DNA from 3 places in the Enterobacter chengduensis genome. Region 1 is predicted to be linked to each of the others. Evidence: predicted binding sites of a transcription regulator. Region 1 holds the regulator's gene; each other region holds the start of a gene.

The links. The regulator Fur, encoded in region 1, represses iron uptake genes when iron is present. The targets are predictions, from matches to a motif close to ATAATAATGAGAACNACTATCAA.
Region 2: a site for Fur is predicted at 3,371-3,393, ahead of FY206_RS21295 (siderophore-interacting protein). Genes of this name have one in related genera too.
Region 3: a site for Fur is predicted at 5,134-5,156, ahead of sufA (Fe-S cluster assembly scaffold SufA). Genes of this name have one in related genera too.

Annotation. Positions count from the first base shown of each region.
Region 1 covers NZ_CP043318.1:1,523,474-1,533,224, forward strand. The annotation lists gene chiP (chitoporin ChiP) at 1-1,358, shown strand, start outside; gene chiQ (ChiQ/YbfN family lipoprotein) at 1,406-1,732, shown strand; gene fur (ferric iron uptake transcriptional regulator) at 1,827-2,273, opposite strand; gene fldA (flavodoxin FldA) at 2,564-3,094, opposite strand; gene ybfE (LexA regulated protein) at 3,250-3,537, opposite strand; gene ybfF (esterase) at 3,666-4,439, opposite strand; gene seqA (replication initiation negative regulator SeqA) at 4,623-5,171, shown strand; gene pgm (phosphoglucomutase (alpha-D-glucose-1,6-bisphosphate-dependent)) at 5,196-6,836, shown strand; gene potE (putrescine-ornithine antiporter) at 6,940-8,253, opposite strand; gene speF (ornithine decarboxylase SpeF) at 8,250-9,751, opposite strand, start outside.
Region 2 covers NZ_CP043318.1:4,396,583-4,406,333, forward strand. The annotation lists partial or broken gene FY206_RS21280 (DNA/RNA non-specific endonuclease) at 1-506, opposite strand, end outside; partial or broken gene FY206_RS21285 (POTRA domain-containing protein) at 497-1,099, opposite strand; gene FY206_RS21290 (coiled-coil domain-containing protein) at 1,388-2,557, shown strand; gene FY206_RS21295 (siderophore-interacting protein) at 2,558-3,322, opposite strand; gene FY206_RS21300 (PadR family transcriptional regulator) at 3,470-3,964, shown strand; gene FY206_RS21305 (methyl-accepting chemotaxis protein) at 3,961-5,520, opposite strand; gene FY206_RS21310 (methyl-accepting chemotaxis protein) at 5,857-7,377, opposite strand; gene ygjG (putrescine aminotransferase) at 7,813-9,192, shown strand; gene FY206_RS21320 (helix-turn-helix domain-containing protein) at 9,233-9,751, opposite strand, start outside.
Region 3 covers NZ_CP043318.1:2,182,882-2,192,632, reverse strand. The annotation lists gene sufS (cysteine desulfurase SufS) at 8-1,228, opposite strand; gene sufD (Fe-S cluster assembly protein SufD) at 1,225-2,496, opposite strand; gene sufC (Fe-S cluster assembly ATPase SufC) at 2,471-3,217, opposite strand; gene sufB (Fe-S cluster assembly protein SufB) at 3,227-4,717, opposite strand; gene sufA (Fe-S cluster assembly scaffold SufA) at 4,726-5,094, opposite strand; gene FY206_RS10770 (MerR family transcriptional regulator) at 5,408-6,136, opposite strand; gene FY206_RS10765 (diguanylate phosphodiesterase) at 6,325-7,539, opposite strand; gene ycgZ (regulatory protein YcgZ) at 7,877-8,116, shown strand; gene FY206_RS10755 (hypothetical protein) at 8,121-8,441, shown strand; gene FY206_RS10750 (biofilm/acid-resistance regulator YmgB/AriR) at 8,471-8,749, shown strand; gene fdhF (formate dehydrogenase subunit alpha) at 8,941-9,751, shown strand, end outside.

The DNA.
Region 1 (9,751 bases):
CTATTGCCGGTGTGACAGCAATGTCGGGCCTGGTGGTGACGCCAGAAGCGAAAGCGGCAGGGTTCATCGACGATTCTACCCTCACGGGCGGTATCTATTACTGGCAGCGCGAGCGTGACCGTAAAGACGTCAACGAAGACAAATATAAAACCAACCTTTCACACTCCACCTGGAACGCCAACCTGGACTTCCAGTCAGGCTATGCCGCCGATATGTTCGGTCTGGATATTGCTGCGTTTACCGCAATCGAAATGGCGGAAAACGGCGACAGCGGCCACCCGAACGAAATCGCCTTCTCCTCCAGCAACAAAGCCTATGATGAAGACTGGTCCGGGGATAAGAGCGGTATCAGCCTTTACAAAGCGGCTGCGAAATTTAAGTACGGTCCGGTATGGGCGCGCGGCGGATACATCCAGCCAACCGGCCAGACCCTGTTAGCCCCGCACTGGAGCTTTATGCCGGGCACCTATCAGGGGGCGGAAGCCGGGGCTAACTTTGACTACGGTGATGCGGGGGCGCTGAGCTTCTCCTATATGTGGACCAACGAGTATAAAGCACCGTGGCACATTGAGATGGACAAGTTCTACCAGAACGATAAGAAAACCAAAGTCGATTACCTGCACTCGCTGGGCGCGAAGTATGACTTCAAAAACGATCTGGTACTGGAAGCCGCATTTGGTCAGGCGGAAGGCTATATCGATCAGTATTTTGCTAAAGCCAGCTACAAATTTGATATCGCAGGCAGCCCGCTGAGCACCAGCTACCAGTTCTACGGTACGCGTGACAAGGTCAGCGACGGCGGCGTCAATGACATTTATGACGGCACCGCGTGGCTGCAGGCGTTAACCTTCGGCTATAAGGTCGGTCAGGTTGATTTGCGTCTGGAAGGCACATGGGTGAAGGCGGAAGGGCAGCAGGGCTACTTCCTGCAGCGTATGACCCCGACCTATGCCTCATCCAACGGTCGTCTTGATATCTGGTGGGATAACCGTTCAGACTTCAACGCCGACGGCGAGAAAGCGGTCTTCTTCGGCGCCATGTACGACCTGAAAAACTGGAACCTGCCTGGCTGGGCGGTGGGCGCTTCTTACGCTTACGCCTGGGATGCAAAACCTGCCGATATGGCAACGCCGGACGCATACTACGATCCCAACTATCGCCTGAAAGAGTCTTCCTACAGCCTTGATGCTATCTATACCCTGCAGGATGGCCGCGCGAAAGGGACGATGTTCAAACTGCACTTCACCCAGTACGACAACCACTCCGATATCCCAAGCTATGCGGGCGGCTACGGCAACATCTTCCAGGATGAACGTGACGTGAAATTCATGGTTATTGCCCCATTCACCATCTTCTGATGAATCGTCCGGCGGGCTGAGCCCCGCCGGTATGGAGACTGCACATGATGAAAAAAATCGTAATCGTCGCGCTGCTGGCGTCGGGGCTGGTGGCGTGTACCCAGACGCAGGCACCGAAAGAAGACTCCCGTCTGAAGGAGGCGTATAGCGCCTGCATAAATACTGCAGAGGGCTCGCCGGAAAAAATTGAAGCCTGTCAGAGCGTGCTGAACGTGCTCAAGAAAGAGAAAGCGCATGAGCAGTTCGCGACGCAGGAGAACGTCCGCGTGATGGATTACCAGGCCTGTATTCAGGCGCGTAAAACCGGTAACGATCAGGAAGTGGCGAAGCGTTGCGATAAGATCTGGCAGGAAATTCGCAGCAATAATAACTAATGAGCTGTTTTACGCCCGGTGGCGCTGCGCTTACCGGGCTTTTTAAGGCAAAAAAAAGCCAACCTTACGGCTGGCTCAGAGTATAAACACTCGATTATTTCGCATCGTGCGCATGGTCGTCTTCGCGGCAATCGCCTTCAGCACAGTGACCGTAAAGGTACAGGCTGTGGTTGGTCAGACGGATGCCGTGACGCGCGGCGATTTCACGCTGGCGCGCTTCGATGGAGTCATCGCTAAATTCAATGACCTTGCCGCAGTCGAGGCAGATCAGGTGATCGTGGTGCTGCTGCTGGGTCAGTTCGAAGACAGATTTACCGCCCTCGAAATTATGACGGGTAACAATGCCCGCGTCATCAAACTGGTTCAGCACGCGATAAACGGTAGCCAGCCCAATCTCTTCACCCATGTCGATAAGACGTTTATAAAGGTCTTCCGCACTGACATGGTGATTGTCTGGACCCTGAAGCACTTCGAGGATTTTTAACCGAGGAAGCGTAACTTTCAGGCCAGCCTTCTTTAATGCGGTATTGTTGTCAGTCATGCGGAATCTGTCCTGTTGCTAAACGATTCACTTCTGTAGGAAGTGACAGAAAATGCACTTGGGATAATGCGTCTCATTATAGAACTGCCATGGCTAAATGAAAACTGCAAGTCTCAGGCAAAATATGCTTATAAAAATGGGGTATCACCAACAAACTTGCTCAATGGAAAACCCATTTTATCAGGGAGACATTGTACAGGTCTGGGCGAAAAAGTTAAAAGATTGTAGCAATTAATTTAATCGGTTTGACCTGGGGCATGGGCGCAACCGCGGTTGCGCCGCGATAAAAATCAGGCGTTAAGAATCGCGTCCAGGTGAAGTTCTTCACGGATCTGCTTCACCCACTTCTCAACGCGCTCGGCGGTCAGTTCTGGCTGGCGGTCTTCGTCGATGGCCAGACCCACGAAGTGATCGTCATCGGCCAGGCCTTTAGAGGCTTCGAAGTGGTAACCGGCGGTCGGCCAGTGGCCTACGATAACCGCGCCATTCGGCTCAATGATATCGCGGATGGTGCCCAGCGCATCACAGAAGTATTCGGCGTAGTCTTCCTGATCGCCGCAGCCAAACAGGGCGACCAGCTTACCGTTGAAGTCCACTTCTTCCAGCGTCGGGAAGAAATCATCCCAGTCGCACTGGGCTTCACCGTAGTACCAGGTTGGGATACCCAGCAGCAGAATGTCATAGCCTTCCAGATCTTCTTTGCTGCTCTTGGCGATGTCATGCACATCAGCAACGTCTTTACCGAGCTGTTTCTGAATGTTTTTTGCGATATTTTCGGTATTGCCGGTATCACTGCCAAAGAAAATGCCGATGATTGCCATGAGTAAAATAACCTCTTGAAACTTAATAGTATGGTGGCGCAATTCGGCCACGGATAAGGGCAATAATAGCAGAACTGGCAACCCTGCGGAAACAGCTATCGCGCAGGACTGCACTCTGTGCTACATGAAAAGGGCGATAAAGGGGATTTTCAGACTTATGCCTGGCGGCGTAACGTCTCAAGCTGGGCGATCAGCATCTCTTCAATGAGCTCGCTGCGGCTGATATTTCGCGCGTCGGCCAGCTCGTTAAGCGCATCGACGGCGTCGGCGTTCAGCTTCAGTTCGACACGCTTAAGCCCACGATTTTTATCGCGTTTAAGCTGGTTGCGTTTATTGATACGCAGCTGTTCATCGCGCGAAAGCGGATTCGTCTTGGGTCGTCCCGGGCGACGCTCGTTCGCGAACAGATCTAGTGTCGTACGGTCCGTTTGTTCTTTGGCCATGATTCTGAGACTTCGGGGGAAACACGCCGCCCTGCTAATGCCCGGGCGATAAGCGCGCCATCATACATCACCAAAAACGGCACGCCAACGACTGGAAGCCCGCAGTCTTCCAGTCGCTTCCTTTTTAATCAATTTGCCGTATCAGCGAGATAGCGGCGGATGGCGCGCAGAACGGCTTCCGGTTTTTCCGCATGCACCCAGTGTCCGGCACCGGCAATCACGTGGGCGCGAGCCTGCGGGAATTGCGCCAGTATGGCGTCGCGGTACGCATCGGTAACGTAAGGGGAGTGACCGCCGCGAATGAAGAGGGTAGGGTGCGGCCAGGCGGGGACGCTTTCCCAGCCTACGATATTGTTGTACTGGTCCCAGAGTACCGGCACGTTAAAACGCCACTGTCCGTCAACAAACGACTTCAGCAGAAACTGCACGACGCCCTCTTCATCAAGATGCTCACGCATGACGGCAGCCGCCTGTTGGCGTGTCGCGACACCCGCTTCTGTGACCGCATCAATGGCGGCAAAAATCTCGTCGTGACGGCGGACGTCATAATCCACGGGCGCGACGTCAATCACCACTAGGCCGCTGATACGCTCCGGCGCCAGCGCCGTCAGGGCCATTACCGCTTTGCCCCCCATTGAATGCCCAATGAGCGTCACCTTTTGCAGACCGTTGGCGTCCAGCGTATCCAGCAGGTCGTGCGCCATCGCGGCGTAGGTCATCTCGTCCGAACGCCCGGAAAGACCGTGATTGCGCATATCGACCTGCACAATATCGTGGTCGGTAACCAGATCGCGCGCCAGCACGCCGAGGTTATCCAGGCTGCCAAAAAGGCCGTGAACCAGTACGATGGGAGAATTATTGTTCGGCGATTGTGCAGTTTGCGCTCGGGTATTCAATTTCATGGCAAAGTTCTTTTTTTACGTATGTCAGGTTAGGGTATCATGTTGACCATTCTGCCGCCCGGCCGCAAGGTTCCAGTTTAATCTGACTTTTGCCGCCAACCTGGTTTGACGCTATCCGCTGTTGGGATTTGACCTTATAATCCCAATGACTTGTATTCAGATAAGATATCGCACTGGATTAAGATGAAAACAATCGAAGTTGATGACGAACTCTATCAGTATATTGCCAGCCAGACGCGGCATATCGGGGAGAGCGCGTCCGACATTTTACGGCGCATGCTTAAAATTTCCGCCGCTTCACAGCCTGCTACCCCAGTCACCAAAGATGTCGTGTCTCAGCCGAGCGTTGTTGCACAAGCAAAACCTGCCGTGACGCCGGTAAAAGATAAAGTCCGCGCGGTGCGCGAACTGCTGCTCTCCGACGAATACGCTGAGCAGAAAAAGGCGGTTAACCGTTTTATGCTGGTGCTGTCTACACTTTATTCCCTGGATAACAAAGCGTTTGCTGAGGCGACCGAGTCGCTGCACGGCCGTACCCGCGTCTATTTCGCGGGCGACGAGCAGACGCTGCTGCAAAATGGCAACCAAACCAAACCTAAACATGTCCCTGGCACCCCATACTGGGTGATCACCAATACCAACACGGGCCGCAAGTGCAGCATGATTGAACACATCATGCAGTCCATGCAGTTCCCTGCGGAATTGATTGAAAAGGTTTGCGGTACAATTTAACCCTTGCATCAGAAGGACCCGGTAATGGCAAATCACAGCCGTGCAGGCCAACCTGCACAACAAAGCGATTTGATTAACGTCGCTCAGCTGACCGCGCAGTATTACGTGCTGAAACCGGTCGTGGGCAACGCAGAACACGCAGTGAAGTTTGGTACATCCGGCCACCGCGGCAGCGCGGCACGCCATAGCTTTAACGAACCGCACATTCTGGCCATTGCTCAGGCCATTGCGGAAGAGCGCGCTAAAAACGGCGTTACCGGTCCGTGCTACGTGGGGAAAGACACCCATGCGCTGTCTGAACCGGCGTTCATCTCCGTGCTGGAAGTGCTGGCGGCAAACGGTGTCGACGTGATTGTTCAGGAGAACAACGGCTTCACCCCAACGCCTGCGGTCTCTAACGCCATCCTGGTGCACAACAAAAAAGGTGGCGCGCTGGCTGACGGTATCGTTATCACGCCATCCCACAACCCGCCGGAAGACGGTGGTATCAAATACAATCCGCCTAACGGCGGTCCGGCAGACACCAACGTCACCAAAGTGGTGGAAGATCGTGCGAACGCGCTTCTGGCTGATGGTTTGAAAGGCGTGAACCGCATTTCTCTGGATGCGGCCATGGCGTCGGGCCACGTGAAAGAGCAGGATCTGGTTCAGCCGTTCGTGGAAGGGCTGGCGGATATCGTCGATATGGCGGCAATCCAGAAAGCCGGCCTGAAGCTGGGCGTGGATCCGCTGGGCGGCTCCGGTATCGAATACTGGAAGCGCATCGCCGAGCACTACAAGCTGGATCTGACCATCGTGAACGATCACGTCGATCAGACCTTCCGCTTTATGCATCTGGACAAAGACGGCGCGATCCGCATGGACTGCTCCTCCGAGTGCGCGATGGCGGGCCTGCTGGCGCTGCGCGATAAATTCGACCTGGCGTTTGCGAACGACCCGGATTATGACCGTCACGGCATCGTCACCCCTGCCGGGCTGATGAACCCGAACCATTATCTGGCCGTGGCGATCAACTACCTGTTCCAGCATCGTCCGCAGTGGGGCAAAGAGGTGGCCGTCGGTAAAACGCTGGTTTCCTCCGCGATGATCGACCGCGTGGTTGACGCGCTGGGCCGCAAGCTGGTGGAAGTGCCGGTGGGCTTCAAATGGTTCGTTGACGGTCTGCACGACGGCAGCTTTGGTTTTGGTGGCGAAGAGAGCGCCGGGGCATCCTTCCTGCGCTTCGACGGCACGCCATGGTCAACCGATAAAGACGGCATCATCATGTGCCTGCTGGCGGCGGAAATCACCGCGGTCACCGGTAAAAACCCGCAGGAACATTACAATGACCTGGCGGCACGCTTCGGTGCGCCAAGCTACAACCGTATCCAGGCCAGCGCGACCTCAGCCCAGAAAGCGGCCCTGTCTAAACTCTCTCCGGAGATGGTCAGCGCAAGCACTCTGGCAGGCGACCCGATCACCGCGCGTCTGACGGCGGCACCGGGCAACGGCGCCTCCATCGGCGGTCTGAAAGTGATGACCGACAACGGCTGGTTCGCCGCGCGTCCGTCCGGTACGGAAGACGCGTATAAAATCTATTGCGAAAGCTTCCTCGGCGCTGAGCATCGCCAGCAGATTGAGAAAGAAGCGGTAGAGATTGTCAGCGAAGTGCTGAAAAACGCGTAAGTGGTGTTTGGTGCGGGCTGATGCCCTCACCCCGGCCCTCTCCCACGGGGAGAGGGAGAAAACATTAAAAACGGCAACCCTCGGGTTGCCGTTTTGCTTTGACCTAACTATGTTTGTTCTTCAACTCAAACCGCGGTGACACCAGACCGTACAGCGTCCAGCCCATAAAGGTCACCATCGCGCCGTAGAGCATCGCTTCCTCGCCGGACGAGTAGAGCGCGTAGAAGCTGTAGATTGCCCCAATCAGCGCCACGATATTCGCCACTCTCGCTTTGCCCGGATCCACCTTCGCGACCTTCTGAATAATCACCAGCGCGGCCATCGACAGAATGTACGGAATGATGTTCGTCACCACCGCCAGGTTGACCAGCACGTTGAACTGGCTGTTCAGCGACGGGCTGATGGTCATCAGCGACAATCCGCTCTGGAAAATCACGATCGCCAGCATGCCCTGCACCGGCGCATCCGCTTTGGTCACGCGGGAGAAGATTTTCGGGAAGTAGCCTTCGTCAGCCGAGGATTTAAACACCTGCGCGATGGTGAACTGCCAGCCGAGAAGCGAACCGCAGCAGGACATCACCATCAGGCCCATAATCACTTTCCCCACTTCCGGGGTGAACATCTGGGCGAAGGCCAGCCCGAACGGCGCCGTGGAGTTAGCCAGATCCATATTCGGCACGATGCCCGCAATCACGTTCGTCGAGACGATATAGATCGCCGCCGCGCCGAGCGTGCCGCCGAGGACCGCAATCGGCACGTTCTTCTCAGGGTTTTCTACCACTTCCGCGTTCGCGCAGGCCGATTCCAGACCCAGGAAGGCCCAGAGCGTCATGGCGATAGAAGAGCCGACCGCGGTAAAGAACGGCACATGGTGCGGGTTCCAGGAGTTGGCGTACAGGGTCGGGCTGAACCAGAACCAGCCGATGACGCACAGGCCGACAACCGGAATAATCACGCCCCAGACGGTGATGCTGCTGAGCTGTCCGGTGATACGCGCGCCGCCAAAGTTAGCCACGGTGCAGATCCACAGCACCCCGATGGTCGCCAGCCCAATCTGGACCGGGCTGAGCGTCGCGCCAAACAGCTCCGTCCCGTAGCCCACGGCGGAGATGGCAATCGCCACGTTGGCGATCAGCAGCGACACGCCGTAGGTATAGTTGGCCATAAAGTTGCCCGACTTGCCAAAGGCGTATTCGGCATAGCCACCCATCCCGCCGGACTTGCGGCTGAACATGCCGCACTTGGCAAACGCCCACGCCAGCGCCATTGACCCCACAGCCGTCACCAGCCAGGAGATAATCGAAATGGTGCCCACTTCGGCCAGCTTGGTGGGCAGCATGATGATCCCGGACCCCATCATGTTGACCATGGTGAGGATGGTCAGCTGCACCACGCCCATCTTGTTAGACTTACTCATACTGTCTCTCCTTTCAGCAGCGCGGGCCGAGCGGCGGGTTGTTTAATGACGTTGCAGCGAACCTGTTTGCGCCCCTCACACTCTTCGACGTACACGCCCTGCAGCTCTGGCGCAAAGCCCGGCAGCAGGTTGATGCCTTCTTCCAGCGCGGTAAAGTAGCGCAGCACGGAGCCGCCCCAGACTTCGCCCGGGACCACGCACAGCACCCCCGGCGGATAGGGCAGGGCGCCTTCGGCGGCGATGCGGCCTTCCGCGTCGCGCAGGGAGACGAGTTCAACCTCACCGCGCAGGTAGGCGTAGTTCGCGTCCTGCGGGTTCATCATCACGCGCGGGAAGTGAGACTTGCGGAACATCTCTTTCTGCAGCTGCTTCACGTTGTGGCGGGCGTACAGGTCATGCATCTCCTGGCAGATCTGGCGCAGGGTATAGTCCGCGTAACGGTCCGGATGCTGTTTGTAGAGAGAGGGCAGGACCTCTTTCAGGGGAGCGTCGCTCTCAAGCAGTTTTTCGAAGCGCACCAGCTGCGCCACCAGCTGCTGCAGTTTGCCCATATCTTCGGCAGGGGTGAGCAGGAACAGGATCGAGTTGAGATCGCATTTTTCCGGCACGATGCCGTTTTCACGCAGGAAGTTGGCGAGGATGGTGGCGGGCACGCCGAAGTCGTCATACTCCCCGGTGCGGGCGTTAATGCCCGGCGTGGTCAGCAGGAGCTTGCACGGGTCGATAAAATACTGATGCTCGGCGTAGCCTTCGAAAGCGTGCCAGTTTTCACCCGGTACGAAGTGGAAGAAGCGCAGCTCGGTCGCAATTTCCGCCGTGTCCCAGCTTTCCCACGGACGGCCATCTACCGTTTCCGGCACGAAGGGGCGCAGATACCGGCAGTTCTCCAGGATCAGCTTGCGCGCTTCGATACCGTTAACCACGCAGTCCATCCACATGTTGCGGCCGCTCTGGCCTTCGTGCATACGGGCGTTGATGTCCAGCGCGGCGAACAGCGGATAAAACGGGCTGGTGGAGGCGTGCATCATAAAGGCGTTGTTCAGCCGCTTGTGCGGGACATAGCGCGGCTGCCCTTTGATGTGGCTGTCTTTCTTATGGATTTGCGAGGTCTGCGAGAAGCCGGCCTGCTGTTTGTGAACGGACTGGGTCACCAGGATCCCCGGGTCGTTTTCGTTCAGCTCCAGCAGCAGCGGCGAGCAGTCGGCCATCATCGGAATAAACTGCTCGTAACCCACCCAGGCGGAGTCGAACAGGATGTAATCGCACAGATGCCCAATCTTATCCACCACCTGACGGGCGTTATAGATGGTGCCATCGTAGGTGCCCAGCTGGATCACCGCCAGGCGGAACGGGCGCGCGTCGCGTGCACGGCCAGGCGCCACCTCTGCAACCCGCTCGCGCAGATAATTTTCTTCAAAGCAGTGGGCATCAATGCCGCCAATAAAGCCGTACGGGTTGCGCGCGGTTTCCAGATAGACCGGCGTTGCGCCTGCCTGGA
Region 2 (9,751 bases), 2.2 Mb from region 1:
CTCATCCCTCCAGTTACAGCCCCAAGCGCAGCAGCTGCTAAAATATCAGCTTGTTGACCATCAATTCCATAACGGGTTTTAAGCTGACTTGCAAATTCTGTACTGGATACAACACCTTCCGCTTCGATCTGTTGCGCTAACAATGAAGACATATCGTTCTTCATTGCAGAAGGCACATCTGCACCTAACACGCGATCTATCGCTTCTCGTACCAGCATTCCGTTAGCTGGTATATCTCCATATTTCTCTTTACAGGCCGCCGGGTTTGTTGCACAGACGGCGATCATTTCCTGTTGCTGCTTCAGGCTGAGATCTTCCATCTCCTTGACGACCTGTTTGCAGTCGCCACGAGTCTCACACCCTCTCACCCTTGCCGCAAAACTGTCAATCCGATCGGCACTTAGCGCATTATTCTCAACCGCATTCTTACCCCCCTGCGCCCCCACTGCAGCCGACGCCGTGCTGTCTCCCGCTATCCCTCCGGCCATCCCTGCCGATAGCCCTGCCTGTCGCCGGGCAAGATTTCTATTTCAACCGGCGTCTGGCGCACGCGATTGAGCTGCTCCATCCCCTGTTCGATATCACGCAGGTTGAGAATTTTTCCTTCGAGCCCGGGGAAGGTCATGCTCAGGGTGCGCGCCGGAACGCCTTCAAGGCGTATTTGCTGGAGCTTACCTTCCAGAACCGCAAGCTGGAGAACACCACCTGAGAGATCCTGTTCGGTCAAAAACGCACGGCTGGTGATATAGCCCCGGCTGATGTACCAGTCAGACACGGCATTAGTCAGGGTATTTAAACGAGCAATATCAAGACACTGATTCAGCCACGGCGCAACCAGCCGTTCTTGAGCTAACGGAGACAGAAGACTGGCACCCGTCAGCTCGATGCGCGAGATAGCAAAACAGGGGCCTTGTGGGGTCGCGGTACTGTCGGGAGATACGGGACGCGGTAACGCCACGCTGCGCTCCAGTTCTTCACGCTGGCGCTGGTTCTCATCAAGCAACTGCTGCTGTTGCTGCTGAATGGTGGTGCGATCGGCCGGCGACAACGGGGCGGCGAGTGCGATGCCCGGCACCAGTAGCTGGATGGCCGCCAGCAGCGTGCGTGCAGATGTTTTCCCTAACACTATGACTCTCCGCTCAAAGTCCGCTTTCAAACTTGACTGTTAAAAAACGAGCAACTTATTTCAAAAAGTAAATAGTGCATATATCAACAAAGAGAACAAGGACATTTCTGGCGCATTTTCAGATTTTTGCAGGGATGCAAACTAAAGCAATATTAAAGAAATCCCCCATCGCGCCGATCATCATCCGTGTGTATTATTTCCTGTAGCGTTTACAACAACTAACCTTAACTCAAATACTTAAGCGCCAAAGCGAAAGGCATCATGAGCACACCGATCAAACGGCTAGAAATCATTAAAAATGCCATTGAGCTGGAAGATGACGACATCATCCAGAGCCAGCTGACACGCCTGAAAAATGAAGCGTTTGACGATGAGCTACAGGCAATCGTCGTGGCGCTTGAGGAGAAGAACTACACCGCGGCGATGGCGGCCATTACCGCGTGGCTCCAGGGCCAGCGCGCCGTAACCCCGTGGCGCGACCCGCAGGTGGCCGCCAGCAAGCTGGAGCTGAAGGCGCTGGAAGAGCGTCTGCGCGATCTCATTGACCGCCGCAACGCCCGCGTGCAGCAGCTTGATGAGTTTAACGACCTCTACTTCTCGCGCCTCGGGCCGCTGATGCAGCAGATCCTCGCCCTGCGTAAAACGCTGGCCGAGCTCAACCTGCGCCGTCAGCAGGCGGAAGCGCGTCGTCGCGAGGAAGATTACCGTCGCTGCCAGCGCTATATGGCGCAGGCGGTGGAGGTGCTGGCGACGCTCACCCAGCGCTGGCGCGATCTCCCGGCCGACTCCGTCCAGGCCGCTGAGGCGCGTAAGCATCTGGAGCAGCAAAGCAATCTGATTGCCAACCTGCTGGCCGAAGCGCTGGAGCTGGAGAGCGGCTTAACGCGCGAAGAGGAGCCTGCGCGTCAGGCGCGCGACGACGCTAACGAAGAGTACGAGAAGTATCGTGAGCAGCATCACGATGCCGAGGTGCGGCTGCGGAAAGGGAAGCATCTTTCAGAAGAAGATCAGAACGAACTCAAGCGTCTCTGGCGGCAGGCGAGCAAGCTCTGCCACCCGGACCTGGTGGCGGACGATCTGAAAGAAGAAGCCAACAGCATGATGGTGCAGCTCAACCAGGCGAAGCAGCGCGGCGATGTGAAAGCCATTCGCTCGCTCGTGGCCCGCCTGCAGCAGGGCTTCGAGCCATTAATGGCAAGCGACAGGCTGAACGATCTGGAACGTATCCGCAAGAAAATGGCCCAGGTCCGCGAGCAGATCGACACCCTGGTAAACGAGCTGGCTGAGCTGGAGAAAGAGGAGTCCTGGCTGCTGGTCTCCTCGCTGAGCAACATGGAAGCGTACTTTGCCCAGCAGGAAAAAGCGCTGCGCGAGGTTCGCGCCTCGCTCGAACATCAGGTGAACGAAGCGCAGCTGGATTCGGCAGCCTGATTATTTGGCGTGCCAGTACGCGCTGGCACGCACCAGCTGAGGGTCAATGTCGTCGGTTTCAAACTGACGGCTCAGGCTTTTCACCACCTTCCCTTCTCCGGTCAGCCAGATAAAGTAGTCGTCCCCCGGAACGGTCAGCGCCGCCAGATGGTCCGCGACTGCCTGCTCGCTGTGGCCTACCACCCAGGTGATATTGAACTCGCTCAGGTGCGCCAGATAGGCCTTATACGATTCATCCCCGACCGTCACGACCGCATGAACGTTCGGGCGAACCGGCAGTTTCGCAATCGCCTCCAAGCGTCGGCGCAGCGCGGGCATGCCGGATTCATCGCACGCGTACAGCTGCCAGGCGTAATCCTCCGGCACCACCAGCGAACCGCGCGGGCCGCCGATGGTCAGCTTGTCCCCTGCTTTCGCGTTTAGCGCCCAGTTGCTGGCAATGCCGCCGTCATGAATGAAGAAATCCAACGCCAGTTCATGACGGGACTCATCGTACAGGGGCGTATAGTCGCGCGCCTGCGGACGCACGCCGTCGCCCCAGTCAATGCCTTCATCGGTCACTACCGGCGGTACAAACGTTGCCCCGGGTGCCGGGAAAAAGACTTTGGTGTGGTCGTCGAAGCCGCGGGAGCTAAACCCCTCCAGCGCCTCGCCGCCTAACACAATACGCTGGAAACCCGCGCTAACGCGCTCAACGCGGAGCACCGTCAGCTCGCGAAAACGCAGATCGTTACGAACACGCTGTGGATAACGGGTAGATGCCATTTTTAGCCCCTTCTCTGGTGAATACGATATATCTAAATCAATTTTTAAATGATAATGATTACTAATAAGGAAAAATGCAAGATCTTTTAGATTGCATCTGAATATATCTTAGATATAGTTTAGATATATCAAATTTAAGGACCTGGTATGCGACACGAACACGAAGGCGGCGGGCGTCGGCCGCGCTTTTTCGGCCACGGCGATCTGCGGCTGGTCATTCTCGATATCCTGACCCGCAGCGCGAGCCACGGCTACGAGCTGATCAAAGAGATCGAGAACCTGACCCAGGGAAACTACACGCCAAGCCCGGGCGTCATCTACCCAACCCTGGATTATCTTCAGGATCAGACCTTTATCACCATTACGGAAGAAGAGAACGGGCGTAAGAAGATTACGATCACCGCTGAAGGACAAGGCTGGCTGGACGAAAACCGGGAACAGCTGGAGCAGATCCAGGTGCGGATCAAAGCGCGCGGCGTCGGTTTTCAGCTGCGAAAAAACCCGCAGATGAAGCGGGCGCTGGATAACTTCAAAGCGGTGCTAGACCTGAAGGTGAATCAGGGCGATCTCAGCGACGCGCAGCTCAGACAGATTATCGGCGTCATCGACCGCGCGGCGCTTGAGATCTCCCAGATGGATTAAGCCGGTGCGTGCTCGCTCACGCGGAAGACGCGTACCAGCTCTTTCAGGTGCATCGCCTGTTCGTTAAGCGATGCCGCCGCCGCGACGGACTCCTCCACCAGCGCAGAGTTCTGCTGGGTGGTGGCATCAATCAGGCCAATCGCGCTGTTAATCTGCGAAATGCCTTCCGTCTGCTCGTGGCTGGCCTGGCGAATTTCGCGCAGAATCACGTCCATCTCCTCCACGTTGCCCACCATCCCGTTGATCAGCGCGCTCGCTTTTTCGACCAGGTTCATCCCGTCCTGGGTCTGGCTGGTTGAGCTCTCAATCAGCTCGCGGATTTCGCTGGCAGACGACGCGCTCTTCTGGGCAAGCTGGCGCACCTCTCCGGCGACCACCGCAAAGCCGCGGCCGTGCTCACCGGCGCGCGCCGCTTCCACCGCCGCGTTCAGCGCCAGAATGTTGGTCTGGAAAGCAATGGCGTCGATCAGGTCGATAATGTCGGACATCCGGTTCGACGTTTCGTTAATCAGGCGCATTTTGCTGGTCACCTGCTTCATCATCTCGCCGTTGTTTTTGACCACCGTGGCGGCATCCGCCGAGAGGTTGGTCGCTTCGCCGGTATGCGAGGCCGTATTTTTCACCGTCGCGGTGATCTGCTCCATCGAGGCGGCGGTCTGTTCAACGGAACTGGCCTGCTCTTCCGTGCGCGCGGCCAGATCCTGGTTCCCGGCGACAATCTGCGCGGCCGCGCTGGAGATATTCTCCGAGCCGGTCTGCACCTGCTGCACAATGTCCAGCAGACGCGTTTTCATCTCCATCAGCGCATGCAGCAGCAGGCCCGTTTCATCTTTGCCGTGCGGCGTGATGCTGCCCGTTAGATCGCCTTCTGAAATGGCTTTAGCAAAATGCACCGCCTCGCCGAGCGGACGGGTGATAGCGCGCACGATAAACCAGCCGATCAGGCTGCCTGCCGCGACGCTAAAGAGCGTAATCAGGATCAGCAGCAGGCGATTAGACCTGAAATCCTCTTCGACCTGCGCGCCTGCGCTCTGCATCTCGCCGTTTTGAATGGCAATCAGCTCCTTCACCTTCGCTTTATAAGCCTGCTGCACGGCGAGGGTGGTGGTCATCATCTCCTGAATGGCACCCGCACGGTTGTTGTTCTGCACCGCCTGCAGGATGCGGTAGCGCGAGTCCAGATACTGCTGGCGCACGCTGCGGATATCCGCCAGCACCTGCTGGGACTTCTGATCCTGCAACACGTTGTTTAGCTCGCCCAGGATCACCGTGATGTGCTCGCTGATCTCTTTCAGGTGCTGCTGAGATTGCCCCGTGTAGGTCCCCTGCTCGTCCAGCAGCATCAGCTGTTGCGTGCTAATAAATTCCTGGAAATTATCGATTAACTGGTTCGCTTTTACCGTGGTTGGATAATCACTGGTAATAATGGATTGCATCCCGTTATTTGCCCGGTTCAGGCTCAGCAGAGACAGGCTCGCGCTGATCGCCATCAGGACAATAAAGAACCCAAATGCCAGAAATAATTTCGTGCCGATCTTTACGTCATGTAAGAACATATTTTCTCCATCGATGTGATTATTTCTCAGACGATCGCTGTTATCGGTAACGATTTTGCTAACTTTATGACTTTGATCGTTTTTTTATTTCATAATCACCACAATGGATAGGTACAGACTATTAATATCGCCACATCGATCGTTACCAGACCACCAGAGGGGTAATTTTCGAAATAGCACGCTGAATAACTGACTTAGGCAGGGATAAATAACTGAGGCACTTTCTTTAGTTATTTAATATTAACTTAACAATAAAACTCAGCAATAGTCACAAGCAGACGTTAAAAAACCGCTTATTCCTTACGGAATAAACGGCTTTATTGGAACATGACTGACTCAATGGAGCACGGTCACCGCATCCTTAAGACGCCCGGCGCGGTGTTTCACCATGGACGAAATGTGCGCGCTCTCCTCAACCAGGTCGGCGTTTTTCTGCGTGATGCTGTCGAGTTCGGCCACCGAACGGGTCAGCTCTGACAGCCCGGTTGCCTGCTCGGAGGTCGCGTGGCTGATCTGGGCGATAAGCTGCGTCACGTTTTTCACCTGCTCGACAATATCGTCCATCGTGCGGCCTGCGGCGTGTACCTGCTCAGAGCCGGACTGCACCTTGCTGGCGCTGGCATCAATGAGTTTACGAATATCATTCGCGGCGCTGGCGCTGCGGCTGGCGAGATGGCGGACTTCACCTGCGACCACGGCAAACCCTTTCCCCTGCTCGCCTGCCCGTGCCGCTTCAACTGCCGCATTGAGCGCCAGAATATTGGTCTGGAAGGCAATGTCGTTAATCAGGGAGGTGATCGAGCCAATTCGCTGCGTGCTGTCGGCGATGTCGTCCATGGTTTTGACGACGGTCTGCATGGCATTGCCGCCCTTCGTCGCCGCGCTGCTCGCGGCTACGGAAAGTTTATCCACCTCGGCGGCGGTTTCGGAGTTGCTCTGCACCGACGCGGCCATCTGGTTCATCGTCGCAACGGTCTGCTGCACGTTCGCCACGGTCTGACGCGTGCGATCGTTGAGATCGTCATTCCCCTGCGCCAGCCTGTCGCTGCCGTCACGGACGCTCACCACCTGACTCGAAACGTCATTAATCAACCAGCGGCACATCAGGCCAAGCTGCCCTACCGCACGCAGCGTCAGCCCCATCTCGTCGCTGCGGTTCAGGTGCTGCACGCTGTTGCGCTCGCCGGTGGCCACCCTCAGCGCCTGTCGCGCCACATTTTCTACCGGACGGACAATCTGTTGTTCAAACAGCACGGTTCCCAGCAGCATCACCGCCGCCGCCGCCGCGAGCGGTGCCCAGCCTGCGGAGGTCGTTACCAGCGTAGCGGCGAGGAGGGCAAAGAGCGCCGCCATCACGCTGCGCACGCGCCAGCGCAGCGGCATGGCCGGCAGTTTGCCCAGCCAGCCCTTGCCCACCACCAGCCCTTTGTGAATTCGCTTTTTACAGCGCCCGTCGTTCAGCGCCCGGTAGAGCGGCTCCACGGCGGCAATCTCTTCCGCGGTGGCTCGGGTACGAATCGACATATAGCCCGTCACCTGCCCGCGGCGCACCATCGGCACCGCGTTAGCACGCACCCAGTAGTGGTCACCGTTTTTGCGTCGATTTTTGACAATCCCGCTCCACGGCTCGCCCTGCTGCAGCGTGTACCACATATCGGCAAACGCGGCTTTTGGCATATCGGGATGGCGCACCATATTGTGCGGCTGGCCCGTTAGCTCATCCAGCTGATAGCCGCTCACCTGCACAAAGGTGTCGTTGGCGTGGGTAATGTAGCTGTGGACGTCTGTGGTAGACATTAAGGTGGTGTCATCGTCCAGAGGATATTCATTCTGGGTGACATAGGTTGGAGAGGACATGGCGTGCATCCCTTGCAGGTTATTTGAATGTTAATTTTGTGGGTCAATGTTTTTTCGGCGGTAAACAATTTATCTTTAGTTGTTAAACTTGATGGAGATCGCAGATTTGACTTAAACCATACTTTTTGTACGATTTTTTAATCCATTGATTTCTAATACTTTCAGCAAGAAATTACCTACAAAGCATGACCCGTTAACGCCCACTTAAGTTGCAGCCTATGCTCTTCTTTAGTGCAGCGGCTCGCTTCTCCCCTGTCTTTTACTCTCTGGTCTGTACCGCTAAATACCGTTTGGCTTCTATCGGCATGATTAAATATTGTGCAACATTATTTTAACCTGGCGTTTATCCCGATTTTCGTTATGGCATCTGAAGTGGCGTAATCCCTGCAATACTTAAACCAGTATCATGTGATACGCGATCCCCGGGAGCACATTTTGAACAGGTTACCTTCCAGCGCCTCGGCTCTTGCCTGTACCGCGCACGCACTGAATCTCATTGAGAAGCGAACGCTCGATCATGAGGAGATGAAACAGCTTAACCGAGAGGTCATTGATTACTTTAAAGAGCACGTCAATCCAGGATTTCTGGAGTATCGCAAATCTGTTACCGCCGGCGGGGATTACGGAGCCGTAGAGTGGCAAGCGGGAAGTCTGAACACGCTTGTCGACACCCAGGGACAGGAGTTTATCGATTGCCTTGGTGGTTTTGGTATCTTCAACGTGGGGCACCGTAATCCAGTTGTGGTTTCCGCCGTACAGAATCAACTTGCGAAACAACCTCTCCATAGCCAGGAACTGCTCGACCCGCTTCGCGCCATGCTCGCGAAAACCCTGGCGGCCCTAACGCCCGGCAAACTGAAATACAGCTTCTTTAGCAACAGCGGCACGGAATCGGTCGAAGCGGCGATTAAGCTCGCCAAAGCGTACCAGTCGCCGCGCGGGAAATTCACCTTCATTGCCACCAGCGGCGCGTTCCACGGTAAATCCCTGGGCGCACTGTCGGCGACCGCTAAATCCACCTTCCGCAAGCCGTTTATGCCGCTGCTGCCGGGCTTCCGCCACGTGCCGTTTGGCGACATCAACGCCATGCGCACCGCGCTGAGTGAATGCCGTAAAACCGGCGATGACGTGGCGGCGGTGATCCTGGAGCCGATTCAGGGCGAAGGCGGCGTGATCCTCCCTCCGCAGGGCTATCTGCCTGCCGTGCGTCAGCTGTGCGATGAGTTTGGCGCGCTGCTGATCCTCGACGAAGTGCAGACCGGAATGGGGCGCACCGGCAAGATGTTTGCCTGCGAGCACGAAAACGTTCAGCCGGACATTCTGTGCCTGGCGAAGGCGCTCGGCGGCGGCGTGATGCCAATTGGTGCGACGGTCGCCACCGAAGAAGTCTTCTCGGTGCTGTTCGACAACCCGTTCCTGCATACCACCACCTTTGGCGGTAACCCGCTGGCCTGTGCGGCCGCGCTGGCGACAATCAACGTGCTGCTGGAGCAAAACCTGCCCGCGCAGGCGGAGCAGAAAGGCGACATGCTGCTGGACGGCTTCCGCCAGCTGGGCCGGGAATACCCGGACCTGGTGCAGGAGGCGCGCGGCAAGGGGATGCTGATGGCGATTGAGTTTGTTGATAACGAAATTGGCTACAGCTTCGCGAGCGAGATGTTCCGCCAGCGGGTGCTGGTGGCCGGCACGCTCAATAACTCGAAAACCATCCGGGTTGAACCCCCGCTGACGCTGACCGTCGAGCAGTGCGAGCAGGTGCTGAAGGCGGCGCGTAAAGCGCTGGCCGCGCTGCGGGTGAGCGTGGAAGAGGCGTAATAAAATGCCGGGTGGCGCTAACGCTTACCCGGCCTACTTTTTATCGGTGAAACTCCGCCACGGTCATGGTGAAGTGAAGCACGGTATCGCCAGCATTGGCATAGCCGTGCGCCGCTTCCGTTTTGGCCACCGCCGACGCCCCGGCAGCTACCCGCGTTACCGTCTCGTCCACCGTCAGGGTTAACACGCCCGCGTTTACGTGCAGCAGCTCACAGGTTCCCGCCGGGTGCCCCGGAGAGGTGAAGCACTCCCCCGGCTGCATTTCCCACTGCCACAGCTCAATCATATCCGGGCCCGCTGTACCTGCCAGCAGTCTGGCGTAACCACCCTGTTCACCCTGCCACAGCACCGGGATGGCCTGTTCTTCAATAACGTGTACAACCGGCTCGCTGGAGACGTTGACAATATCCGCCACCGACACGCCGAGCGCGGCGGCCAGCTTGCACAAGATGGCAATGCTGGGGTTCGCTGCCCCTTTCTCAATCTCAACCAGCATCCCTTTGCTGACGCTGGCGCGGCGGGACAGCTCGTCCAGCGACATTTTTTTATCTTTACGCCA
Region 3 (9,751 bases), 660 kb from region 1:
CTCTCCGTTAGCCCAGCAGCTGGTGGATGCGCTTAAGCCCCGCCACCAGCCTGTCGACCTCTTCCGTTGTGTTGTACATCACCAGCGACGCGCGGCACATGGCCGGTACCTGGTAAAACGCCATCAGCGGCATAGCGCAGTGGTGACCGGTGCGCACGGCCACGCCGTAATTATCGAGGAAACTGCCCACGTCATAGGCGTGATGCTTCCCGAGATTGAACGCAATCACCCCCTGACGATCGGCAGGCCCATAAAGGGTCAAATCCGGCACGCTGGCAAGCTCCGCCAGCGCATAGTGCATCAGCAGCTGTTCGTACTCCTGGATGGCGTCAAGGCCAATTGCAGAGACGTAAGAGACCGCCGCGCCCAGGCCGATAATCCCGCCGGTGTTGGGCGTCCCCGCCTCAAAACGCCACGGTGCGCGGGCATAGGTCGTGCCTTCCGTCAGGCTGACGGTGGCGATCATCGACCCGCCACCTTCCCACGGCGGCATCGCCTGCAGGATATCTTCTTTCACGTACAGCACGCCAATCCCGGTCGGCCCGTAAAGCTTATGGCCTGAGAACACGTAGAAATCGCAGTCCAGCGCCTGGACGTCAACGGCGTGGTGCATCACCGCCTGGGCGCCGTCAATCAGCACCTTCGCGCCAGCCTGATGGGCTTTCTCAACAATCTCTGCCACCGGGTTTTCCGTTCCCAGCACGTTGGACACCTGGGTAACCGCCACCAGCCGCGTGCGGTCATCCAGCAGCGCGTCAAGCTGCTCGAGCTGCAGCGTCCCGTCGACATTCATCGGGATCACACGAAGCTGCGCCCCCACGCGCTCGCAGAGCATCTGCCACGGCACGATGTTGGCGTGGTGCTCCATCTGGGTGATGATGATGTTATCCCCCGCGTGGACCTGCGCGTTGCCCCAGCTGTTGGCAACCAGGTTGATCCCTTCGGTGGTTCCGCGCACGAAGACCAGCTCTTCAGGCGAACGGGCATTGAGGAAAGCGGCCAGCTGCGTGCGCACGTTTTCCATCCGCTGGGTCGCCTCGGCGCTCAGGGTATGGATACCGCGGTGCACGGCGGCGTAGCCGTGGCGATAAAATTCGGCCTCCGCATCCACCACCTGATTCGGCTTCTGGGCGCTGGCCGCGCTGTCCAGATAGGCCAGCGGCAGACCGTTAACTTCACGGGTCAGAACCGGAAAATCTGCCCGTACTTTCTCGACGGGAAAACTCATGCTTCGCCTCCAGGCAGACGCCGACCGATTCGCGCCAGCACCTGCTGTTTTAAGTCACCATCGTGCAGCGCTTCCGTCAGTTCGGCGGCAAACGCATAAATAATCATCTTCTGCGCCGCCTGCTGGTCGATACCGCGGGAACGCAGGTAGAACATCTGCTCGTCGTCGATGCGCCCCACCGTCGCGCCGTGGCTGCACTTCACGTCGTCGGCGTAGATCTCCAGCTGCGGCTTAGTGTCCACTTCCGCCAGGCGCCCCAGCAGCAGATTGTTGTTGGTCATCTGCCCGTCGGTTTTAATGGCGTGCTGCGCCACGTTGATCAGGCCGTTAAACACCGCGCGGCCTCTGTCGCTGACGATGGTTTTATGCAGCTGGCGGCTGTTGCAGTAGCCCTTGTTGTGCTCCAGCCAGGTGCGCGTGTCGCAGACTTCTGACTTGACCGGCATCGCAAGGCTATTAATGCGCAGCGTGGTGTTTTCACCGTTAAGCTGCGTGCTGGTATTGTGGCGCAGCACCGCTCCGCCGAGCAGGAAGCTATGGCTGTACGCGGCGGCATCCTGACCCAGGACAATGTCGTTATGGGCAAAGTGGTGGCTCTGGGCATTCTCAAACGCCAGTTTGACGTGGTGAAGTTGGGCATTAGCGGCAACGTTCATCGTCAGACGCGACCCGGTAAAGTGCCGCGTCTCGTTGAGGCTAACGTAATGTTCGATAACCGTGGCCTCTGCCCCCTCCGCCAGCTCAAGATGGTGGCGATAGTGCGCGGTGTTAATTTCGTCGCCGTCCAGACCCTGGGTGACGTGCATCAGCAGCAGCGGCTTTGCCGGACGCTGGTTTCGCTTCACGCGGATGTGCGTCACCCCGCGGGCCAGGCTCTCGGTCAGGTGCAGGAACACTTCGGGCTGAACCGGGGCGCTCAGGGGCTGGCGATCGTCGTTGACCTCAACCTCAAATCCGCTCGCCTCGGGAGCGTCGCTCAGATCCGGGCGGTACTCGCCGTCGACAAACACCAGGCGCACCGCATCCACGCGCAGAGCAAGCGCGTCGCGCTGCGCAGGCGCAAGCTCCGCCAGACGGGTCACGAATTCGGCGTTGAGCAGGCCATCAAGCGGTGTGTATTTCCAGTTCTCGTGCTTGCGCGTCGGCAGGCCGAGACGCAGCATCTGCTGCAGATGCTGCTGCGCCTGCTCAGAGCGCGTACCGCCCTGGGCTTCAAACAGCCTGTGCCACTGCTGGAGCGCATTACTGCTGTTCGGTAAGCCAGCCATAGCCCTGCTCCTCCAGTTGTTTAACCAGCGTGAAATCACCGGATTTCACAATACGCCCCTGGTAAAGCACGTGGACGTAATCCGGCTTGATGTAGTCCAGAATGCGCTGGTAGTGGGTGACGATAATGAACGAACGCCTGCCGTCGCGCAGGGCGTTTACCCCGTCAGCGACAATCTTCAGGGCATCGATATCCAGACCGGAGTCGGTCTCATCCAGAATGCACAGCTCGGGCTCCAGAACCGCCATCTGCAGGATGTCGTTACGCTTCTTCTCGCCGCCGGAAAAACCGACGTTCACCGAGCGGGTGAGCAAATCTTCCGGCATTTTCAGCAGCTTGATTTTCTCTTCCATTAAATCCTGGAAGTCGAAGCGGTCCAGCGCCTCCAGCCCGCGATATTTTCGCACCGCGTTCAGCGCCGTCTGCAGGAAGAACTGGTTGCTGACGCCCGGAATTTCAACCGGGTACTGGAAGGCCATAAAGATGCCCTCGCCCGCGCGGTCTTCCGGCGACATCTCCAGCAGATCTTTGCCGTTAAACTCCACCGAGCCGTGGGTCACCTCGTAATCTTCGCGGCCCGCCAGCGTCGCAGAAAGCGTGCTTTTCCCGGAACCGTTCGGCCCCATGATGGCGTGAACTTCGCCCGGCTTGACGTCAAAATTGAGGCCACGCAGGATGGCTTTATCTTCTACGCTGACCTGTAAATCTTTAATGCTTAACATGTGCTTTCCTTAACCGACGCTGTGTTCAAGACTAATGGCGAGGAGTTTCTGGGCTTCAACGGCAAATTCCAGCGGCAGTTCAGAGAACACGTCCTTACAGAAGCCGTTTACAATCATCGAGATGGCGTCTTCTTCGCCGATCCCGCGCTGCAGGCAGTAGAAGAGCTGATCTTCCCCAATCCGCGACGTGGTCGCCTCGTGCTCAAGCTGGGCCGTGTTGTTACGGCACTCAACGTACGGGAAGGTATGCGCCCCGCAGTCTGCCCCAATCAGCATCGAGTCACACTGGGTAAAGTTTCGCGCATTGGTCGCCGTGGGCATGATTTTCACCAGCCCGCGATAGCTGTTCTGGCTGTGGCCGGCGGAGATCCCTTTCGAGATGATGGTGGATTTGGTGTTTTTACCGATGTGGATCATCTTGGTGCCGGTATCGGCCTGCTGATGGCCGCTGGTGAGCGCCACCGAGTAGAACTCGCCGATGGAGTTATCCCCGCGCAGGATACAGCTCGGGTATTTCCAGGTAATGGCAGAGCCGGTTTCCGACTGGGTCCACGACATCTTGCTGTTTTCGCCTTCGCACAGCGCGCGCTTGGTGACGAAGTTCAGGATACCGCCGGTATTGCCGTCCCCCGGGAACCAGTTTTGCACCGTGGAGTATTTCACCTCGGCGTCTTTGTGGATGATGACCTCTACCACCGCAGCGTGCAGCTGGTAGCTATCACGGACCGGGGCGGAGCACCCTTCGATGTAGCTGACGTAGCTGCCTTCATCCGCCACCAGAATCGTCCGTTCGAACTGGCCGGTTTTTTCGGCGTTAATGCGGAAATAGGTGGAAAGCTCCATCGGGCAGCGCACGCCCTTCGGCACGTAGATAAAGGTGCCGTCAGAGGCCACCGCCGCGTTGAGCGCCGCAAAGAAGTTGTCGTTAGAGGGCACCACGGTCCCGATGTACTTTCTCACCAGTTCAGGATGATCGTGGATCGCTTCGCCGAAGGAGCAGAAGATGATCCCCTGCTCTGCCAGCTTCTCGCGGTAGGTAGTTGCCACAGAGACAGAGTCGAAAATAGCGTCAACCGCCACCTCTTTCCCTTCGCGCACCGGCACGCCCAGCTGGTTAAAGGCCTCTTCCACCTCTTTGCTGAGGAAACCGTTGTCCGCGCCGGTTTGCTGCACCGCGCCGGGCTGCGAGGCGCAGGCGTCATCGCAGCTGCCGCAGGACGGCGCAGAGTAGTAGCTGTAGTCCTGATAGTTCAGCTTGTCATAATGCGCTTTCAGCCAGTGCGGCTCTTCCATCTCCAGCCAGGCGCGGAAGGCGCTCAGGCGAAACTCAAGCATCCACTCGGGCTCGTTACGTTTCGCCGAGATCGCCCGCACGACGTCTTCATTGATGCCTTTTGCCAGCTCATCGGTCTGCAGCTGGGTGAAGAACCCCTCTTTGTAGTTGAGGTGCCCACCGCTCCAGGTATTTACTTCACTCGTTGCTTCAGTATTCCGAGACATAGTTCCGCCTATACCCCAAAGCTTTCGCCGCAGCCGCATTCGTTCTGGGCTTTCGGGTTATGAAATTTAAACAGCTGGTTTAAGCCTTCGCGGACGTAGTCCACTTCGGTGCCATCTATGAACGGCATGGCCTGCAGCGCGACGTACAGCTTCGCGCCGTCGGTCTCGAACACGAGGTCATCTTTTTCGGGTTCGGTGACGGTATCGAGCACGTAGCCGAAACCTGCGCAGCCGGTCTGTTTGACGCCCAAACGCACGCCGAGGATCTCCGGCTTTTTCGCCACCAGCTCGTGAATATGTGCCGCCGCCGCTGGCGTGAGCGTTAAACCGCGCCAGGCAAAATCGGCAGGATTAAAGGTTTCTGAATGCAGTTCCATAGGTCCACCTCATCTGATAAGCCATCAGGGCATAACGCCATGTTAGTGATAACGATTATCACTTCAACCCCCTGTCAGCAGGGGCATTCGGTTAAACCGCCCTTTTTGACTACTTTTATTAAGCATAGACCCTGTGGCAGGATGCAGGCAGGATGGATTTAATTGTTCAATGCATTGATTAATAATGCATTTTGTTATGGGGTTTGAGGCGAAGAGAAGAAAAGTAAAATATGCATCGGAAATGCCTATTTTTGAGATAGCCTCTACTCAGAAAAGAACAAAAACAAAAAAAGGCCCTCAAGGCCTCTTAAACTTAGTGATGAAAGGTGACAGCAAATCCCTGCTCACGCCAGTGATCGAGCTGTTCCTGCTGCCGAGGCGTGGGGGATTTCCCCGTCCAGACAAAGATTTTTTGGCCCGGGAACAGTTCAGGACGCGGCGAATCAATGGGTTCTGCCAGAACGTCAATGTGCCAGCCTTTCTGCGATAAGCGCGCGGCTTCCAGCCACAGGTGGGTGCGATCGTCGCACTCCCAGCCAATCAGGAGAGCGTCTTTACCGGCTTTTTTTCGGGACTCCGCCAGGATGGAGATCGCGAATTCAATCAATACGCCGTCGAGCAGGCTCGCCATATGGCGAACGGTATTTTGATCCTGGTTCATCCGCTGACGGACGGGTGAGATGATATTGTCAATCAGCGCATCCGTCGCGTGATCGCGGCGGAACTCGGCTATTTTGGCGCGCAGCTTTGCCGGGCTGGCGTAACGTAGAACGGTCATCATCTCTTCCTGGAAAGAGGCCCAGTTGCCCTGCGTCAACACTTCCTTATTTTCCAGCAAGGCTTTCACTTTGCCGACCGAAACGCCGCTTTTCATCAGGCGTTTGATCTCTTCAATACGCAGGATATCTTCATCGTCAAACTGACGATGACCCCCTTCGCTGCGCTGCGGCTTCAACAATCCATAACGGCGCTGCCAGGCACGCAGCGTAACGGGGTTGATACCGCATCGTTCGGCCACTTCGCCGATAATGTAATAGGCCATTAACTCCCTCACGCTCAGAACTTCCATACCTAACTACACCAACCTTATCAGATTGTACATACCATTTGTATAACTAAGACCGCATTTTGCTCAGGTGAACGGACCGCTTGCCCCCTCACCTGTTAGTACATTGTTGTATAAAATTTGCCATTCGTACAGCTAACTCTACCTGGCAGTGTATAGCTTTATCAAAATTCGAACTTTTTCTCAGGCCACGCAATCGCCGGAATGCCGCCGTGCCGGGGGCTGGCAAAAAGATGTCCCTGGAATTGGGAAATTCCCGCAGATTCCAGCCACATCCACTCTTCCGCCTTCTCTACGCCCACCGCGCAGAACTGAATTTCCAGCGAGGAACAGCATTTGATGATCGACTGAATAATGGCCTGTCGGGGGCCGCTTTTATGCACGTTTGCCACCAGATCGCGATTAATCTTAATTCTGTCCGGCTGGAACTGGGCCAGCAGCTGGAGTCCCGCAAAACCGGCGCCAAAGTGATCGATCGTCACGCTGATGCCCGCGCTTTTAAGCTGCCTGACCGAATCGGTGAATTCGTCAAAACGGGAAATGGCTTCGCTTTCGGTAAACTCCACCACAATTTGCTCGGGTACAAATCCGTTTGCTTCAATCGCGGTGAGCAGAAAATCCACGGCGTTGGGGATGTTAACCAGCGTCATGGGCAGCAGGTTCAGGGATAGCGTCTGGTTCTGCAGCCCCAGCGCGCTGGCCATGGCGAGCGCCACCTGTTTGCTTTGTAAATCCGAGGCATAGACGTCGGGGCGATGCGCGAAATAGGCTCCCGGCGAGTCGCCGTCAGGCGTGCGGATAAGCGCCTCCCAGGAGACGACCTGCTGCATAAACGGGTCAACTATCGGCTGGAATGCAAAGCTGCAGTCTGCCCCCTTCGCGACCACCTCCGGCTGCGCGGATAAGGCCGTCTCTTCGGGAACGAAATCCCATGAATCCGCCGGCGGCAGCTCAAAGTAGTTGGCTTTTTCCGTGGCCTCGACAAAGGTGCGGAAAAACTGCAGAGGGCGATCGTTATACGTCAGCTGGTAGCGCGTCGTGCCTTTGTCCAGCACCTGCTGCAGTACCTCATCCCTGTCGAAGTTGCGCAAATCAAAAAGCTCCATACCCACGTTGCCAAAGCGTCGGACAGGCCCGTGATCGCGCATCAGCTCTACCACGTTATGGTGGCGCGGGTCGTTGCAAATCTGATCATAAATGGCAGACACGTGTTCCACTGGCCCTTCAAGCAATTGAAAAAAATGTGTGCCGTTAAACAGCAGGATCCCCGTGACATTGGATTGCCGATTTTTACTATTTGCAGCAGCGACCATTGATTCCAGCGCTTTCACCGGAACGTCCTCGCAGATATGACTGCGGTAAATGATGGTAGTGAGCATGCTTTTCCTGGGGTTAGGGTTTTGACCACCAAAAAGGTGGGTAAGAATCATTTATAGCACATTAATTGGCTGACAAATAATTTACATCTCAATCGTTTACGGCAGTTACTGATACTTTTTTCTGCGGTGTACAACTTATCAGCGGCCAGCCTTTTTGTACAATATATTTTGTAACGTTACCGCTTCATGACAAGCTTTTAATGTAATGAATAATAAGGACTTTATAAAAAATATCATAAAAATATTAAAAATCTGTACATTTTCTATGTACAGATTTAGAAATTATGTATACCTTAATTGTAACGTTAGTGATTACAAAATTTTACAGGAGCGAAACATGCAGCAGAAAGGTTACGTCTCAGATTCCGCAGCAGCTATCGCACAGTACTTCGAGAAGGCCACGCTTCCTACCCAACAGGAGACGCTGGGCCAGGTTGTTGTCGAAATTCTCAGCGACGGGCGAAACCTTAATCGCAAATCGCTCTGTACCAAACTGCTGAGCCGCCTCGAAAAGGCCGATGGGCCGGAAGAGGAAGCGCATTACCACATGCTACTTGGTCTGCTCTTCGAACGGTAAGGTTATGAATAGCAGTGACGCAGACCGACTGATCGACCAGCTTATCGGCGAGGCCGTTCTTTCACTCCTGAAAGAGCGGGGGCCAGTGACAACCGAAGGATTGCTGCAGCGTCTGCGGGTAATGAAAGAACATGAAAAGGATCCCCAGCGGCGGGAGACACTTGCGGTGGTGATTGCCGAAATCGGCTCAAACAGCATCGCTTTTACACGTCGCAGAACCGCGCAAGGACGAACGAAAAGAGAGGGACCTCTCAACGATAACAGAGACAATGTAGTGCCGTTATTTGGAAGTGGAAAACCGTCCGACCCCAAAAAAATACATTGACTGCAATTTAACAGCTACGGTGAGAACAAATGAGACAAAATATTCAGCTTCAACCCGAATACCATTCTGCTTTTCTGGACAGTGCCCTGTCGGAGTATTTCCGTCACGCAGGCGATCGTTTTGCTGAAGAGTCCGCTGTTTTTTCTACTGCAGTACGCTGTGTCCTGGCCTCAGAAGGTCATCTGTCCAACAAAGCGATCATCCTCTGGCTGATCCAGACGCTTGAAGCCACCCACGACGTGGTACAGGCGGATGTAATTCGTAAAACGCTGGAAATCGTGGTGGGTTACACGATGGACGATCTGTAAGCTCATTCTCTCCACCTTCCCCTCACGTGTCATCGTCAAAACTGACGATCCGTCTGACGATGACACGCGCCCTTCTCCACAACGCCCTGTAAAACAAGCAAAATCAAGCTGGCACGGTTCCTGCTTACCTCCGCTTACGGGACTGGAATTTTCAGTCAACTTTGCTTCATTTCTTAACAGGTCTGTTATTGATGAAAAAGATCGCCAGCGTCTGCCCATACTGTGGTGCAGGCTGTAAATTAAACCTTGTCGTTGAAAATAACCGTATCATCCGAGCCGAAGCCGCAGAGGGCGTCACAAATCAGGGCACCCTCTGTCTGAAAGGATTTTACGGCTGGGACTTCCTTAACGATACCCGTCTGCTCACCCCACGCCTGACCCAGCCGATGCTCCGCTACCGCAAAGGCGAGGCATTTACCCCCGTTACCTGGGAAGAGGCTATCCGCTACACCGCCCACAGGCTCGGCAGCATTAAAGCGCAGCACGGGCCGCGGTCGATCATGACCACCGGTTCCTCCCGTGGAACCGGCAATGAAACAAACTATGTGATGCAAAAATTTGCCCGCGCGGTGCTGAACACCAACAACGTGGACTGCTGCGCGCGCGTCTGCCATGGCCCTTCCGTGGCCGGTTTACAGGAAACGCTCGGCAACGGCGCGATGAGCAACTCAATCAACGATATTGAACACTCCAAATGCCTGCTGGTGTTCGGCTATAACTGCGCGGATTCCCACCCTATCGTTGCCCGCCGGGTGCTGAAAGCGCGTGAAAACGGCGCAAAAATTATCGTCTGCGATCCGCGACGCATTGAAACGGCGCGTATCGCCGACCAGCATCTGCAGCTGAAAAACGGCAGCAACATGGCGCTGGTTAACGCCTTTGGCTACGTGCTGCTGGAAGAAGAACTGTACGACAAGGACTACGTGGCGCGCTTTACGGAAGGGCTGGAGGCCTACCGACAAACGGTAAAAGACTATGCGCCGGAGAAGGTCGAACATCTGA